One region of the Bacillus sp. SD127 genome, then DNA from elsewhere that is predicted to be linked to it. Evidence: a T-box and tRNA genes for the amino acid it is inferred to sense, from the RefSeq annotation. Region 1 holds a T-box; the other regions hold tRNA genes.
The links. A T-box is a leader RNA that pairs with one kind of tRNA and senses whether it is charged. The one in region 1 lies ahead of ileS (isoleucine--tRNA ligase), so its partner is inferred to be a tRNA-Ile.
Positions count from the first base shown of each region.

Region 2: it encodes a tRNA-Ile, which carries the amino acid that the T-box ahead of ileS (isoleucine--tRNA ligase) is inferred to sense. The anticodon was not compared.
Region 3: it encodes a tRNA-Ile, which carries the amino acid that the T-box ahead of ileS (isoleucine--tRNA ligase) is inferred to sense. The anticodon was not compared.

Region 1 is NZ_CP191226.1:2,659,744-2,664,957, forward strand. Features, by position in the region: gene ileS (isoleucine--tRNA ligase) at 1-1,710, opposite strand, end outside; T-box leader at 1,762-1,989, opposite strand; gene divIVA (septum site-determining protein DivIVA) at 2,052-2,546, opposite strand; gene ACQVGS_RS13825 (YlmH family RNA-binding protein) at 2,641-3,414, opposite strand; gene ACQVGS_RS13830 (YggT family protein) at 3,476-3,748, opposite strand; gene sepF (cell division protein SepF) at 3,755-4,207, opposite strand; gene ACQVGS_RS13840 (YggS family pyridoxal phosphate-dependent enzyme) at 4,204-4,896, opposite strand; gene pgeF (peptidoglycan editing factor PgeF) at 4,903-5,214, opposite strand, start outside.
Region 2 is NZ_CP191226.1:4,233,680-4,238,893, reverse strand. Features, by position in the region: gene recR (recombination protein RecR) at 1-374, shown strand, start outside; gene ACQVGS_RS22015 (YaaL family protein) at 393-617, shown strand; gene bofA (sigma-K factor-processing regulator BofA) at 684-947, shown strand; rRNA gene ACQVGS_RS22005 (16S ribosomal RNA) at 1,193-2,742, shown strand; tRNA gene ACQVGS_RS22000 (tRNA-Ile) at 2,844-2,920, shown strand; tRNA gene ACQVGS_RS21995 (tRNA-Ala) at 2,933-3,008, shown strand; rRNA gene ACQVGS_RS21990 (23S ribosomal RNA) at 3,090-5,214, shown strand, end outside.
Region 3 is NZ_CP191226.1:4,254,460-4,259,673, reverse strand. Features, by position in the region: gene gyrA (DNA topoisomerase (ATP-hydrolyzing) subunit A) at 1-1,207, shown strand, start outside; rRNA gene ACQVGS_RS22120 (16S ribosomal RNA) at 1,494-3,043, shown strand; tRNA gene ACQVGS_RS22115 (tRNA-Ile) at 3,145-3,221, shown strand; tRNA gene ACQVGS_RS22110 (tRNA-Ala) at 3,234-3,309, shown strand; rRNA gene ACQVGS_RS22105 (23S ribosomal RNA) at 3,391-5,214, shown strand, end outside.

The sequences.
Region 1 (5,214 bases):
TACTGCTGTTGATAGAGATGAGTTAAACCAGCCCCGGTATTGGTCAGAGCCTTCAAGGTATAAATCAGCCGGCCGAACGAGATCCTCGCGTTCTTCAAGCACCGCTTGGTGGGAAGAACCAGAATCAAACCAAACATCCATGATGTCCTGTTCTTTTGTAAAAGTGCCGTTCGGGCTTCCAGGATGCGTAAAGCCTTCCGGAAGAAGATCCTTCGCTTCTTTTTCAAACCAAATGTTTGAGCCATGTTGTCTAAACAATTCTGAAACGTGCTCAATCGTTTCATCTGTGATGATTGGCTCGCCGTTTTCAGCATAAAATACCGGAATCGGCACACCCCATGCACGCTGTCTGGAAATACACCAGTCTCCGCGGTCACGAACCATGTTGTGCAAACGCTGCTCGCCCCATTCAGGAACCCATTTGGTTTCTTTAATGGCATCCAGCAGGTCTGATCTGAAATCTTTAATAGACGCAAACCATTGCGCAGTTGCTCTGAAAATGGTTGGTTTCTTTGTTCTCCAATCGTGCGGATAGGAGTGTGTAATGAATTCAAGCTTCACGAGTGCGCCTTTTTCTTCGAGCTGCTGTGTGATCACTTTGTTTGCATCATCATAGAACATACCTTCAAAGCCAGGAGCTTCGCTTGTCATCACACCTTTTTCATCAACCGGACAAAGGACGTCTAAGCCGTATTTTTGGCCAATGATAAAGTCATCTTCCCCATGTCCCGGTGCTGTATGAACACAGCCTGTTCCGGCGTCAGTTGTCACGTGATCGCCAAGCATAACGAGTGAATCTCTGCCGTATAGCGGATGTTCAGCGATAATATTTTCGAGATCTTTCCCTTTGATCGTTCTTGTCACTTCATACTGCTCAAAGCCGCATGCAGAAGCTACAGCTTCAACCAGTGCACTTGCTACAACAAAGCGATCATCACCGACTGCAATCACGCTGTATTCCAGATCAGGATGAACTGAAATGCCGAGGTTTGCAGGAATCGTCCAAGGCGTTGTTGTCCAAATGATGATGCGCTCGCCATTTTCAAGCACGCCTTTTCCGTCTTTTACGCCAAAAGCAACGTAAATAGATGCTGAGCGTTTGTCTTGATATTCGATTTCCGCTTCAGCTAAAGCAGACTCACTTGAAGGTGACCAGTTAACCGGTTTAAGGCCTTTATAAATATAGCCTCGTTTTGCCATTTCACCGAAAACGCGGATTTGCTGCGCTTCATATTCCGGTTTCAGTGTCACATATGGATTTTCCCAGTCGCCGCGGACTCCAAGACGCTTGAATTGCTCACGCTGACCCTCAATTTGCTTCCATGCATATTCTTCGCATAGCTTGCGGAATTCAGCTACTGACATTTCTTTGCGGTTCACTTTTTTGTTTTTTGTAAGAGCTGTTTCAATCGGCAACCCGTGTGTATCCCAGCCCGGTACATACGGTGCGTTGTACCCGCTCATTGATTTGTAGCGGACGATGAAGTCCTTTAAAATTTTGTTAAGCGCGTGGCCCATGTGGATATCGCCGTTTGCGTACGGAGGTCCGTCATGTAAAACAAATTTAGGGCGGTCTTTCGTCCGTTCCTGTACTAGACTGTAGATATCCTGCTCCTCCCATTTCTTTTGCATGTCAGGCTCACGGTTTGGCAAGTTGCCTCGCATCGGAAAATCTGTTTTCGGCATTAAGAGCGTGTCTTTGTAATCCATTTTCATTCCTCCACCAATTTTTTCAGAAAATAAAAAAAGCCCTCTCATCCCATAAGGGACGAGAAAGCTTATCTCGCGGTACCACCCTTTTAGAAAAAGCCAGGCTTACGCTTTTTCCTCTCGAGCATCGTAACGTGATGAACGTCCTAACCTACTGTGAGTTCAGAAAGGAAACTTAAGGGCTGATCTACATGATTCCGGCCATCCCGGACTTTCACCATCTCCGGGTCGCTATGAAGGCATGATGGAAACATGACTGTCCCTTTCAACCGTCTTTTCATCTGAATTTATGAACGTATTATATTCGACAAGCTAAGAAAATGTCAAGGTAATCAGAGAATTTATTCCTTTTCCTCAAACACAGCGTCGACTTCATACTCAAGCAAATGATCCCAATCATCATTTTTCAGAAGATCAAGCTGCGCTTCAATCAGCATTTGGAAACGTGTTCTGAACACTTTAGACTGTTTTTTCAGCTCTTCGATTTCCATTGCGATTTTTCTTGATTTCGATAAAGATTCGTTGATGATGCGATCAGCGTTTTTCTCCGCTTCCCGAACAATCAGCTTTGCTTCCTTTTGAGAATTGCGCTTTACGTCCTCAGCTGCTTCTTGGGCAACCAGAATGGATTTATTCAGCGTTTCTTCAATGTTGGCAAAGTGTCCGATTCTTTCATCGAGCTCATTGACTTTCGCTTCAAGCTCTGTTTTTTTACGGAGAACAATTTCGTAATCTTTTCTGACTTGACTCAGAAATTCATTTACCTCGTCTTCATCATATCCGCGAAAACTTTTTGTAAACGTCTTGTTGTGAATATCATTCGGCGTTAATGGCATGATGCCACCTCCATTTTTTACATTTCAGTACGGTTATCTAGTTCACATTATAAAACAAATTTCGCACAGATGGAGAAAAAAACTGAAAAACCGACTATTTTTGTCGTTCAAACGTGACTCTCCACTTGTCTTTTTTGGTTTTCCCTTCGATTTTTGTCAGGCTGCAGCGGCCAAAGCCCCTGATAGAGAGCATATCCCCTTCAGCAACCTGGTAAGAAGGGTCTTCAACAACCTTCCAGTTCACTTTTACGAGACCGTTTTTCACCAGCGTTTGTGATTTCTGGCGTGATTGCCTGCTCATAGAGGCGCAGACCGCGTCAAGCCTTAAAGAAGAAACGGTGTCATCTCTTATTTCGACATCTCGTGCAGGAATTTCAAGGTCTGACAAGTCAATTTTCTCAAGCTTGACTGCAGCTTTTCCGGCTTGGGTAAGCTGAGCCGCAACAAAATCGGCTGTATCAGCTGAGACAATGATTTGCACCGCCGTCTCTGAAAACACTAAATCGCCAAACTTTTGCCGCTTCAGACCGATTCCCATTAACGAACCAAGGAGAGACCGGTGATCAACCGTCACAAATTTTTCAGCATAGCGAACGTCAAACGCCTGAAGCTCAAAATCCGATTCTTCCGGCGTAATGTACTCAGGATATAAAATGGCCCGTTTTCGCTCCGCTCTGTCATAGCCGCCGGAAAAAGCCAGTCCTACATCTGCCTGTCCCGTGACCGCAGCGAGAATGACCTGCTCCCGGGGATCTAAAAAGTCGGTCAGCTTCATCCGGTACTGTTCCTGGACAATTCTTTTCCATTCGAGCGCCTGATCGATAAAGGCACGCTCTTCTTTTCTGAAGTGCTGATAAATATCGCTCATCGTCTTTCCCTTCTATGTAAAGAGGCTTGGCTGCTGCCAAGCCCCCTATCAAACTGTCACCTTAAAACGCAATCATGCGATAAAGCCCCCACAAGCCGGTTGTTGCAAACCGCAGCACAAGAATGGCTACGATTGGCGAGATATCCAGCATTGCAATTGGAGGGATGATTTTTCTGAATGGCTCGAGATATGGTTCACAGATCGACGCTAAAAACCGTCCGACTGCTGTTTCCCTCGTACTCGGCACCCATGACATAAAAATATATATGATCAGGGCAAATGAGTATATTGTAATTAATAAGCTTAAAACCGAAAAAACTTGATAAAGGATCATCTCGCTTTACCACCTCTGATCGTCTTCAGATATGAGCTCAGAAATTGTGCCTGAAACATCTACGTTGTCAGGCGTGCATAGGAAAATATCTGAACCGATTCTTTGGATATCGCCGCCAATGGCATAAACGGTGCCGCTTAAAAAGTCAACAATCCGTTTCGCCTGGTCATGCTGTATCCGCTGAAGATTGACGACAACTGCCCGCCTGTTCTTCAGATGGTCGGCTATTTCCTGCGCCTCCGCATAAACGCGCGGCTCACTCAACACCACTTTAGAGGATTTCTGAACACTTTGCAAGCTTACTACATTCTGTTTGGCTGCTGGTTTACCAGCATTATAAGCAGGTTTTTCTTTTTGTTCCTGTTCTTCATGAGAATCCCGCTCAGTTTCAATATATTCGTATTCGTATTCTTCTTCATCCATTGAGAAAAAGTTTTTCAGTTTATTTTTCATACTCATTGCTGTACACCCCCTGTTTCATTTCCGACTAACGATGAGCCGATTCTAATATAAGTAGCCCCTTCTTCAATCGCGATTTCAAAATCATTTGACATGCCCATCGACAGTTCTGTACATGGAGCGTTCGGCTGTTTCAGCTCTTGAACCTGATCACGAAGTTCTCTAAGCGTTCGGAAACAGCTTCTAATCTCATCTTGGTCATCAGTCAGTGGAGCCATTGTCATCAGTCCGGCCACAACAATGTTGTCAAAGCCGGAAAGCTCCTGTATGAATGGTATCACTTCTTCTTTATTCATGCCGTGTTTAGAGGGCTCAAGCGAGGTATTGACCTGCACAAAGCATTGGACAGCACCTTCAGCCCGTTTTTCAATTTCTTTCGCTAATGAAAGCCGGTCCAGGGAATGAATATAGGAAACTGAATTGACGACAGCTTTTACTTTTCTTGATTGAAGGCTGCCGATAAAATGCCATTCCGGATTTCCTTTAATGATTTCCTGTTTGCGAAGCAGTTCGGCGTCCCGGTTCTCTCCGAGGCACTTGATGCCCGCATCGACCGCCTCCTGTGCTCTTTCAGGCGACACATATTTTGTGACTGCAATAACCGTAACTTCATCGGATCTGCGGCCCGATCTGTTACATGCTTCGTTTATTCGTTCGTTTATATGTCGTAAATGATCAACAACACGCAAGATCTTTTATGCCTCCTTCATTCCGATAAAGGACATCATCCGTCCTGTTTTCCCCTGATCTCGCCGATGGGAAAAGAAAAGTGACGGCTCACTTTCCGTACATAAACCGCTGACAGAAATCTGCTCATTTGCCAAACCGCTGTCAATCAGTATGAGTCGGTTCAGCTCTTTCAGGTCAAGCTGATACTGCCCCTGCCCCGCCTGATTCACGGCGCGATCTGCTGAAAACGGCAATGCGCGGACAGCATTCATCACACGGTCATCTACCGTATAGCGCGCACCGCAGATAGACGGTCCGACAACAGCGTATATATCAGA
Region 2 (5,214 bases), 1.6 Mb from region 1:
CACGAAGGGATAAGTCCATTATCTGTGTTGTGCAAGACCCTAAGGATGTTATTGCTATGGAGAAAATGAAAGAATACAACGGCCAGTATCATGTTCTCCACGGCGCCATTTCTCCAATGGACGGCATCGGACCAGAGGATATAAAAATACCAGAATTGTTAAAACGATTACAGGATGATCAAGTGACAGAAGTGATTCTCGCAACAAACCCTAATATAGAAGGGGAAGCAACAGCGATGTATATATCAAGGCTCTTGAAGCCATCTGGTATTAAGCTCTCCCGTATTGCCCACGGACTGCCCGTCGGCGGTGACTTGGAATATGCTGATGAGGTCACTCTTTCTAAGGCACTTGAAGGAAGACGTGAATTGTAAGGGAGGAAAAAGCGATCCATGGGTTTTCTTCGCAAGAAAACATTGAGAAGAGAGTTTGATGAAAAACTAATCGAGCAGCTTTTTAAGCAAAAGGAAGAGTGGAACAGGCAAAAGAAGCTGGTTGAAAAAAGCCTTGAACCATCAGCTGAAGTTTTATGCGAGCTGAAGGTAGCTGAAGCGAAGTATTTTTTTTACTTGAGGGAAGCGAAACAGCGGAATTTGAAAATCAGCCGGTGGAAGTAAGTGGTCTAAACTCCTGGATCTTCTCATAAGCTTGTACTAGAACAAGTGAAGGGGATGAGAAGATTCATGGAGCCAATTTTTATTATAGGGATTATTTTAGGACTAGTTGTTCTTCTGTTTTTATCAGGTTCGCCTGCAAAGCCTTTAAAGTGGATTGGTATAACTGCTGTTAAATGTGTAGCGGGTGCTTTGTTGCTGGTATGTGTGAACATGTTCGGAGGCAGCCTCGGCATCCATGTGCCGATTAATATTGTCACAACAGCCATAAGCGGAATCTTGGGCATACCGGGAATAGCAGCATTAGTAGTGATTAAGCATTTTATTATTTAATTCATGTTATATGTTGACTTTAAGACGTAAGGGTGTTATTCTAATATACGTCGCTGATGACGGATAAGCTTTTTAAAAAAATTACGAAAAAAGTTGTTGACGGAAACGACGTAAAATGTTATGATTATAAAGTCGCTTAAAGAGCGGCAACAAAGTTCTTTGAAAACTAAACAAGACAAAACGTACCTGTTAATTCAAGTTTTAATATAAATCGCACAGCGATGTGCGTAGTCAGTCAAACTACTTTATCGGAGAGTTTGATCCTGGCTCAGGACGAACGCTGGCGGCGTGCCTAATACATGCAAGTCGAGCGGACAGATGGGAGCTTGCTCCCTGATGTTAGCGGCGGACGGGTGAGTAACACGTGGGTAACCTGCCTGTAAGACTGGGATAACTCCGGGAAACCGGGGCTAATACCGGATGCTTGTTTGAACCGCATGGTTCAAACATAAAAGGTGGCTTCGGCTACCACTTACAGATGGACCCGCGGCGCATTAGCTAGTTGGTGAGGTAACGGCTCACCAAGGCAACGATGCGTAGCCGACCTGAGAGGGTGATCGGCCACACTGGGACTGAGACACGGCCCAGACTCCTACGGGAGGCAGCAGTAGGGAATCTTCCGCAATGGACGAAAGTCTGACGGAGCAACGCCGCGTGAGTGATGAAGGTTTTCGGATCGTAAAGCTCTGTTGTTAGGGAAGAACAAGTACCGTTCGAATAGGGCGGTACCTTGACGGTACCTAACCAGAAAGCCACGGCTAACTACGTGCCAGCAGCCGCGGTAATACGTAGGTGGCAAGCGTTGTCCGGAATTATTGGGCGTAAAGGGCTCGCAGGCGGTTCCTTAAGTCTGATGTGAAAGCCCCCGGCTCAACCGGGGAGGGTCATTGGAAACTGGGGAACTTGAGTGCAGAAGAGGAGAGTGGAATTCCACGTGTAGCGGTGAAATGCGTAGAGATGTGGAGGAACACCAGTGGCGAAGGCGACTCTCTGGTCTGTAACTGACGCTGAGGAGCGAAAGCGTGGGGAGCGAACAGGATTAGATACCCTGGTAGTCCACGCCGTAAACGATGAGTGCTAAGTGTTAGGGGGTTTCCGCCCCTTAGTGCTGCAGCTAACGCATTAAGCACTCCGCCTGGGGAGTACGGTCGCAAGACTGAAACTCAAAGGAATTGACGGGGGCCCGCACAAGCGGTGGAGCATGTGGTTTAATTCGAAGCAACGCGAAGAACCTTACCAGGTCTTGACATCCTCTGACAATCCTAGAGATAGGACGTCCCCTTCGGGGGCAGAGTGACAGGTGGTGCATGGTTGTCGTCAGCTCGTGTCGTGAGATGTTGGGTTAAGTCCCGCAACGAGCGCAACCCTTGATCTTAGTTGCCAGCATTCAGTTGGGCACTCTAAGGTGACTGCCGGTGACAAACCGGAGGAAGGTGGGGATGACGTCAAATCATCATGCCCCTTATGACCTGGGCTACACACGTGCTACAATGGACAGAACAAAGGGCAGCGAAACCGCGAGGTTAAGCCAATCCCACAAATCTGTTCTCAGTTCGGATCGCAGTCTGCAACTCGACTGCGTGAAGCTGGAATCGCTAGTAATCGCGGATCAGCATGCCGCGGTGAATACGTTCCCGGGCCTTGTACACACCGCCCGTCACACCACGAGAGTTTGTAACACCCGAAGTCGGTGAGGTAACCTTTATGGAGCCAGCCGCCGAAGGTGGGACAGATGATTGGGGTGAAGTCGTAACAAGGTAGCCGTATCGGAAGGTGCGGCTGGATCACCTCCTTTCTAAGGATATTTACGGAATATAAGACCTTGGGTCTTATAAACAGAACGTTCCCTGTCTTGTTTAGTTTTGAAGGAACTTTGTTCCTTGAATAAGTTAAGATGGGCCTGTAGCTCAGCTGGTTAGAGCGCACGCCTGATAAGCGTGAGGTCGGTGGTTCGAGTCCACTCAGGCCCACCATCTTATACAAATGGGGCCTTAGCTCAGCTGGGAGAGCGCCTGCTTTGCACGCAGGAGGTCAGCGGTTCGATCCCGCTAGGCTCCACCAACGTGTTCTTTGAAAACTAGATAACAGTAGACATCACATTCAATTAGTAACACAAGATATCACATAGTGATTCTTTTTAACGGTTAAGTTAGAAAGGGCGCACGGTGGATGCCTTGGCACTAGGAGCCGATGAAGGACGGGACGAACACCGATATGCTTCGGGGAGCTGTAAGCAAGCTTTGATCCGGAGATTTCCGAATGGGGAAACCCACCACTCGTAATGGAGTGGTATCCATATCTGAATTCATAGGATATGAGAAGGCAGACCCGGGGAACTGAAACATCTAAGTACCCGGAGGAAGAGAAAGCAAATGCGATTCCCTGAGTAGCGGCGAGCGAAACGGGATTAGCCCAAACCAAGAGGCTTGCCTCTTGGGGTTGTAGGACACTCTATACGGAGTTACAAAGGAACGAGGTAGATGAAGAGGTCTGGAAAGGCCCGCCATAGGAGGTAACAGCCCTGTAGTCAAAACTTCGTTCTCTCCAGAGTGGATCCTGAGTACGGCGGAACACGTGAAATTCCGTCGGAATCCGGGAGGACCATCTCCCAAGGCTAAATACTCCCTAGTGACCGATAGTGAACCAGTACCGTGAGGGAAAGGTGAAAAGCACCCCGGAAGGGGAGTGAAAGAGATCCTGAAACCGTGTGCCTACAAGTAGTCAGAGCCCGTTAACGGGTGATGGCGTGCCTTTTGTAGAATGAACCGGCGAGTTACGATCCCGTGCAAGGTTAAGCAGAAGATGCGGAGCCGCAGCGAAAGCGAGTCTGAATAGGGCGCATGAGTACGTGGTCGTAGACCCGAAACCAGGTGATCTACCCATGTCCAGGGTGAAGTTCAGGTAACACTGAATGGAGGCCCGAACCCACGCACGTTGAAAAGTGCGGGGATGAGGTGTGGGTAGGGGTGAAATGCCAATCGAACCTGGAGATAGCTGGTTCTCTCCGAAATAGCTTTAGGGCTAGCCTCAAGGTAAGAGTCTTGGAGGTAGAGCACTGATTGGACTAGGGGCCCCTACCGGGTTACCGAATTCAGTCAAACTCCGAATGCCAATGACTTATCCTTGGGAGTCAGACTGCGAGTGATAAGATCCGTAGTCGAAAGGGAAACAGCCCAGACCGCCAGCTAAGGTCCCAAAGTATACGTTAAGTGGAAAAGGATGTGGAGTTGCTTAGACAACCAGGATGTTGGCTTAGAAGCAGCCACCATTTAAAGAGTGCGTAATAGCTCACTGGTCGAGTGACTCTGCGCCGAAAATGTACCGGGGCTAAACGTATCACCGAAGCTGCGGACTGTTCTTCGAACAGTGGTAGGAGAGCGTTCTAAGGGCTGTGAAGCCAGACCGGAAGGACTGGTGGAGCGCTTAGAAGTGAGAATGCCGGTATGAGTAGCGAAAGAGGGGTGAGAATCCCCTCCACCGAATGCCTAAGGTTTCCTGAGGAAGGCTCGTCCGCTCAGGGTTAGTCGGGACCTAAGCCGAGGCCGAAAGGCGTAGGCGATGGACAACAGGTTGATATTCCTGTACCACCTCCTCACCATTTGAGCAATGGGGGGACGCAGGAGGATAGGGTAAGCGCGGTATTGGATATCCGCGTCCAAGCAGTTAGGCTGGGAAATAGGCAAATCCGTTTCCCATAAGGCTGAGCTGTGATGGCGAGCGAAATTTAGTAGCGAAGTTCCTGATTCCACACTGCCAAGAAAAGCCTCTAGCGAGGTGAGAGGTGCCCGTACCGCAAACCGACACAGGTAGGCGAGGAGAGAATCCTAAGGTGATCGAGAGAACTCTCGTTAAGGAACTCGGCAAAATGACCCCGTAACTTCGGGAGAAGGGGTGCTCTGTTAGGGTGCAAGCCCGAGAGAGCCGCAGTGAATAGGCCCAGGCGACTGTTTAGCAAAAACACAGGTCTCTGCGAAGCCGTAAGGCGAAGTATAGGGGCTGACGCCTGCCCGGTGCTGGAAGGTTAAGAGGAGCGCTTAGCGTAAGCGAAGGTGCGAATTGAAGCCCCAGTAAACGGCGGCCGTAACTATAACGGTCCTAAGGTAGCGAAATTCCTTGTCGGGTAAGTTCCGACCCGCACGAAAGGCGCAACGATCTGGGCACTGTCTCAACGAGAGACTCGGTGAAATTATAGTACCTGTGAAGATGCAGGTTACCCGCGACAGGACGGAAAGACCCCGTGGAGCTTTACTGCAGCCTGATATTGAAT
Region 3 (5,214 bases), 1.6 Mb from region 1:
AGCTATTCTAGACATGAGGCTCCAGCGTTTAACAGGGTTGGAACGAGAAAAGATTGAAGAAGAATACCAATCCCTTATTAAATTAATTGCAGAGCTTAAAGAAATCTTGGCCAATGAAGAAAAAGTGCTTGAGATCATCCGTGAAGAGCTCACAGAAATTAAAGAGCGTTTCAACGATGAAAGACGCACTGAGATTGTTACTGCCGGCCTTGAAACAATTGAAGATGAAGATCTCATCGAAAGAGAAAACATCGTTGTCACTCTGACGCATAACGGATATATCAAACGTCTGCCTGCTTCGACTTACCGCAGTCAAAAGCGCGGAGGAAAAGGCGTTCAGGGAATGGGGACAAACGAAGATGATTTCGTTGAACATCTGATTTCTACTTCAACACATGACACGATTCTCTTCTTCTCCAACAAAGGGAAAGTGTATCGTTCAAAAGGGTATGAAATTCCTGAATACGGTAGAACCGCTAAGGGAATCCCGATTATCAATCTGTTGGAGGTAGAAAAAGGTGAATGGATTAACGCAATAATCCCAGTCACTGCATTCGAAGAAGATCTCTATCTCTTCTTTACAACAAAACATGGGGTTTCAAAACGCACTTCACTGTCTCAGTTTGCTAATATCCGTAACAACGGCTTAATTGCGCTGAGCCTGCGTGAAGATGATGAATTAATGGGTGTCCGGCTTACTGACGGCACAAAACAAATCATCATCGGAACGAAAAACGGCTTGCTGATTCGTTTCTCTGAAACAGATGTTAGGGAAATGGGAAGAACAGCGGCAGGCGTAAAAGGCATCACCCTTACTGACGACGATATTGTCGTCGGCATGGAAATATTAGAGGAAGAATCTGATGTCCTTATCGTGACCGAGAAAGGTTACGGTAAACGAACTCCGGCTGAAGAATACAGAACTCAGAGCCGAGGCGGAAAAGGACTGAAAACATGTAAAATCACGGAGAACAACGGCCATTTAGTAGCGGTGAAAGCTACCAAAGGTGAAGAGGATCTGATGATTATTACTGCCAGCGGTGTACTGATCAGAATGGATATCAATGATATCTCAACTACCGGACGCGTAACTCAAGGTGTACGTCTCATCAGAATGGCGGAACAAGAGCATGTGGCCACAGTCGCATTAGTTGAGAAAAACGATGATAATGAAGAAAATGAGCAAGAAGAGACACAAGAAAGTTAAGAAAAAGCGCAGCTATACCAGCTGCGCTTTTTTATATCAAAAACTCTTTACAGTGAGAAGATTTATGGTATAATCATTTCTGTTGTCTTTTAAAAGACATAGACATTACTAGATGAAAACATTTTAAAAAAAGTGTTGACCTAGTTAACTAAAAATGTTACTATTAAGTAGTCGCTTCGAGAGAGGCACACAAAGTTCTTTGAAAACTAAACAAGACAAAACGTACCTGTTAATTCAAGTTTTATTATAAAATCGCACAGCGATGTGCGTAGTCAGTCAAACTACTTTATCGGAGAGTTTGATCCTGGCTCAGGACGAACGCTGGCGGCGTGCCTAATACATGCAAGTCGAGCGGACAGATGGGAGCTTGCTCCCTGATGTTAGCGGCGGACGGGTGAGTAACACGTGGGTAACCTGCCTGTAAGACTGGGATAACTCCGGGAAACCGGGGCTAATACCGGATGCTTGTTTGAACCGCATGGTTCAAACATAAAAGGTGGCTTCGGCTACCACTTACAGATGGACCCGCGGCGCATTAGCTAGTTGGTGAGGTAATGGCTCACCAAGGCAACGATGCGTAGCCGACCTGAGAGGGTGATCGGCCACACTGGGACTGAGACACGGCCCAGACTCCTACGGGAGGCAGCAGTAGGGAATCTTCCGCAATGGACGAAAGTCTGACGGAGCAACGCCGCGTGAGTGATGAAGGTTTTCGGATCGTAAAGCTCTGTTGTTAGGGAAGAACAAGTACCGTTCGAATAGGGCGGTGCCTTGACGGTACCTAACCAGAAAGCCACGGCTAACTACGTGCCAGCAGCCGCGGTAATACGTAGGTGGCAAGCGTTGTCCGGAATTATTGGGCGTAAAGGGCTCGCAGGCGGTTCCTTAAGTCTGATGTGAAAGCCCCCGGCTCAACCGGGGAGGGTCATTGGAAACTGGGGAACTTGAGTGCAGAAGAGGAGAGTGGAATTCCACGTGTAGCGGTGAAATGCGTAGAGATGTGGAGGAACACCAGTGGCGAAGGCGACTCTCTGGTCTGTAACTGACGCTGAGGAGCGAAAGCGTGGGGAGCGAACAGGATTAGATACCCTGGTAGTCCACGCCGTAAACGATGAGTGCTAAGTGTTAGGGGGTTTCCGCCCCTTAGTGCTGCAGCTAACGCATTAAGCACTCCGCCTGGGGAGTACGGTCGCAAGACTGAAACTCAAAGGAATTGACGGGGGCCCGCACAAGCGGTGGAGCATGTGGTTTAATTCGAAGCAACGCGAAGAACCTTACCAGGTCTTGACATCCTCTGACAATCCTAGAGATAGGACGTCCCCTTCGGGGGCAGAGTGACAGGTGGTGCATGGTTGTCGTCAGCTCGTGTCGTGAGATGTTGGGTTAAGTCCCGCAACGAGCGCAACCCTTGATCTTAGTTGCCAGCATTCAGTTGGGCACTCTAAGGTGACTGCCGGTGACAAACCGGAGGAAGGTGGGGATGACGTCAAATCATCATGCCCCTTATGACCTGGGCTACACACGTGCTACAATGGACAGAACAAAGGGCAGCGAAACCGCGAGGTTAAGCCAATCCCACAAATCTGTTCTCAGTTCGGATCGCAGTCTGCAACTCGACTGCGTGAAGCTGGAATCGCTAGTAATCGCGGATCAGCATGCCGCGGTGAATACGTTCCCGGGCCTTGTACACACCGCCCGTCACACCACGAGAGTTTGTAACACCCGAAGTCGGTGAGGTAACCTTTATGGAGCCAGCCGCCGAAGGTGGGACAGATGATTGGGGTGAAGTCGTAACAAGGTAGCCGTATCGGAAGGTGCGGCTGGATCACCTCCTTTCTAAGGATATTTACGGAATATAAGACCTTGGGTCTTATAAACAGAACGTTCCCTGTCTTGTTTAGTTTTGAAGGAACTTTGTTCCTTGAATAAGTTAAGATGGGCCTGTAGCTCAGCTGGTTAGAGCGCACGCCTGATAAGCGTGAGGTCGGTGGTTCGAGTCCACTCAGGCCCACCATCTTATACAAATGGGGCCTTAGCTCAGCTGGGAGAGCGCCTGCTTTGCACGCAGGAGGTCAGCGGTTCGATCCCGCTAGGCTCCACCAACGTGTTCTTTGAAAACTAGATAACAGTAGACATCACATTCAATTAGTAACACAAGATATCACATAGTGATTCTTTTTAACGGTTAAGTTAGAAAGGGCGCACGGTGGATGCCTTGGCACTAGGAGCCGATGAAGGACGGGACGAACACCGATATGCTTCGGGGAGCTGTAAGCAAGCTTTGATCCGGAGATTTCCGAATGGGGAAACCCACCACTCGTAATGGAGTGGTATCCATATCTGAATTCATAGGATATGAGAAGGCAGACCCGGGGAACTGAAACATCTAAGTACCCGGAGGAAGAGAAAGCAAATGCGATTCCCTGAGTAGCGGCGAGCGAAACGGGATTAGCCCAAACCAAGAGGCTTGCCTCTTGGGGTTGTAGGACACTCTATACGGAGTTACAAAGGAACGAGGTAGATGAAGAGGTCTGGAAAGGCCCGCCATAGAAGGTAACAGCCCTGTAGTCAAAACTTCGTTCTCTCCAGAGTGGATCCTGAGTACGGCGGAACACGTGAAATTCCGTCGGAATCCGGGAGGACCATCTCCCAAGGCTAAATACTCCCTAGTGACCGATAGTGAACCAGTACCGTGAGGGAAAGGTGAAAAGCACCCCGGAAGGGGAGTGAAAGAGATCCTGAAACCGTGTGCCTACAAGTAGTCAGAGCCCGTTAACGGGTGATGGCGTGCCTTTTGTAGAATGAACCGGCGAGTTACGATCCCGTGCAAGGTTAAGCAGAAGATGCGGAGCCGCAGCGAAAGCGAGTCTGAATAGGGCGCATGAGTACGTGGTCGTAGACCCGAAACCAGGTGATCTACCCATGTCCAGGGTGAAGTTCAGGTAACACTGAATGGAGGCCCGAACCCACGCACGTTGAAAAGTGCGGGGATGAGGTGTGGGTAGGGGTGAAATGCCAATCGAACCTGGAGATAGCTGGTTCTCTCCGAAATAGCTTTAGGGCTAGCCTCAAGGTAAGAGTCTTGGAGGTAGAGCACTGATTGGACTAGGGGCCCCTACCGGGTTACCGAATTCAGTCAAACTCCGAATGCCAATGACTTATCCTTGGGAGTCAGACTGCGAGTGATAAGATCCGTAGTCGAAAGGGAAACAGCCCAGACCGCCAGCTAAGGTCCCAAAGTATACGTTAAGTGGAAAAGGATGTGGAGTTGCTTAGACAACCAGGATGTTGGCTTAGAAGCAGCCACCATTTAAAGAGTGCGTAATAGCTCACTGGTCGAGTGACTCTGCGCCGAAAATGTACCGGGGCTAAACGTATCACCGAAGCTGCGGACTGTTCTTCGAACAGTGGTAGGAGAGCGTTCTAAGGGCTGTGAAGCCAGACCGGAAGGACTGGTGGAGCGCTTAGAAGTGAGAATGCCGGTATGAGTAGCGAAAGAGGGGTGAGAATCCCCTCCACCGAATGCCTAAGGTTTCCTGAGGAAGGCTCGTCCGCTCAGGGTTAGTCGGGACCTAAGCCGAGGCCGAAAGGCGTAGGCGATGGACAACAGGTTGATATTCCTGTACCACCTCCTCACCATTTGAGCAATGGGGGGACGCAGGAGGATAGGGTAAGCGCGGTATTGGATATCCGCGTCCAAGCAGTTAGGCTGGGAAATAGGCAAATCCGTTTCCCATAAGGCTGAGCTGTGATGGCGAGCGAAATTTAGTAGCGAAGTTCCTGATTCCACACTGCCAAGAAAAGCCTCTAGCGAGGTGAGAGGTGCCCGTACCGCAAACCGACACAGGTAGGCGAGGAGAGAATCCTAAGGTGATCGAGAGAACTCTCGTTAAGGAACTCGGCAAAATGACCCCGTAACTTCGGGAGAAGGGGTGCTCTGTTAGGGTGCAAGCCCGAGAGAGCCGCAGTGAATAGGCCCAGGCGACTGTTTAGCAAAAACACAGGTC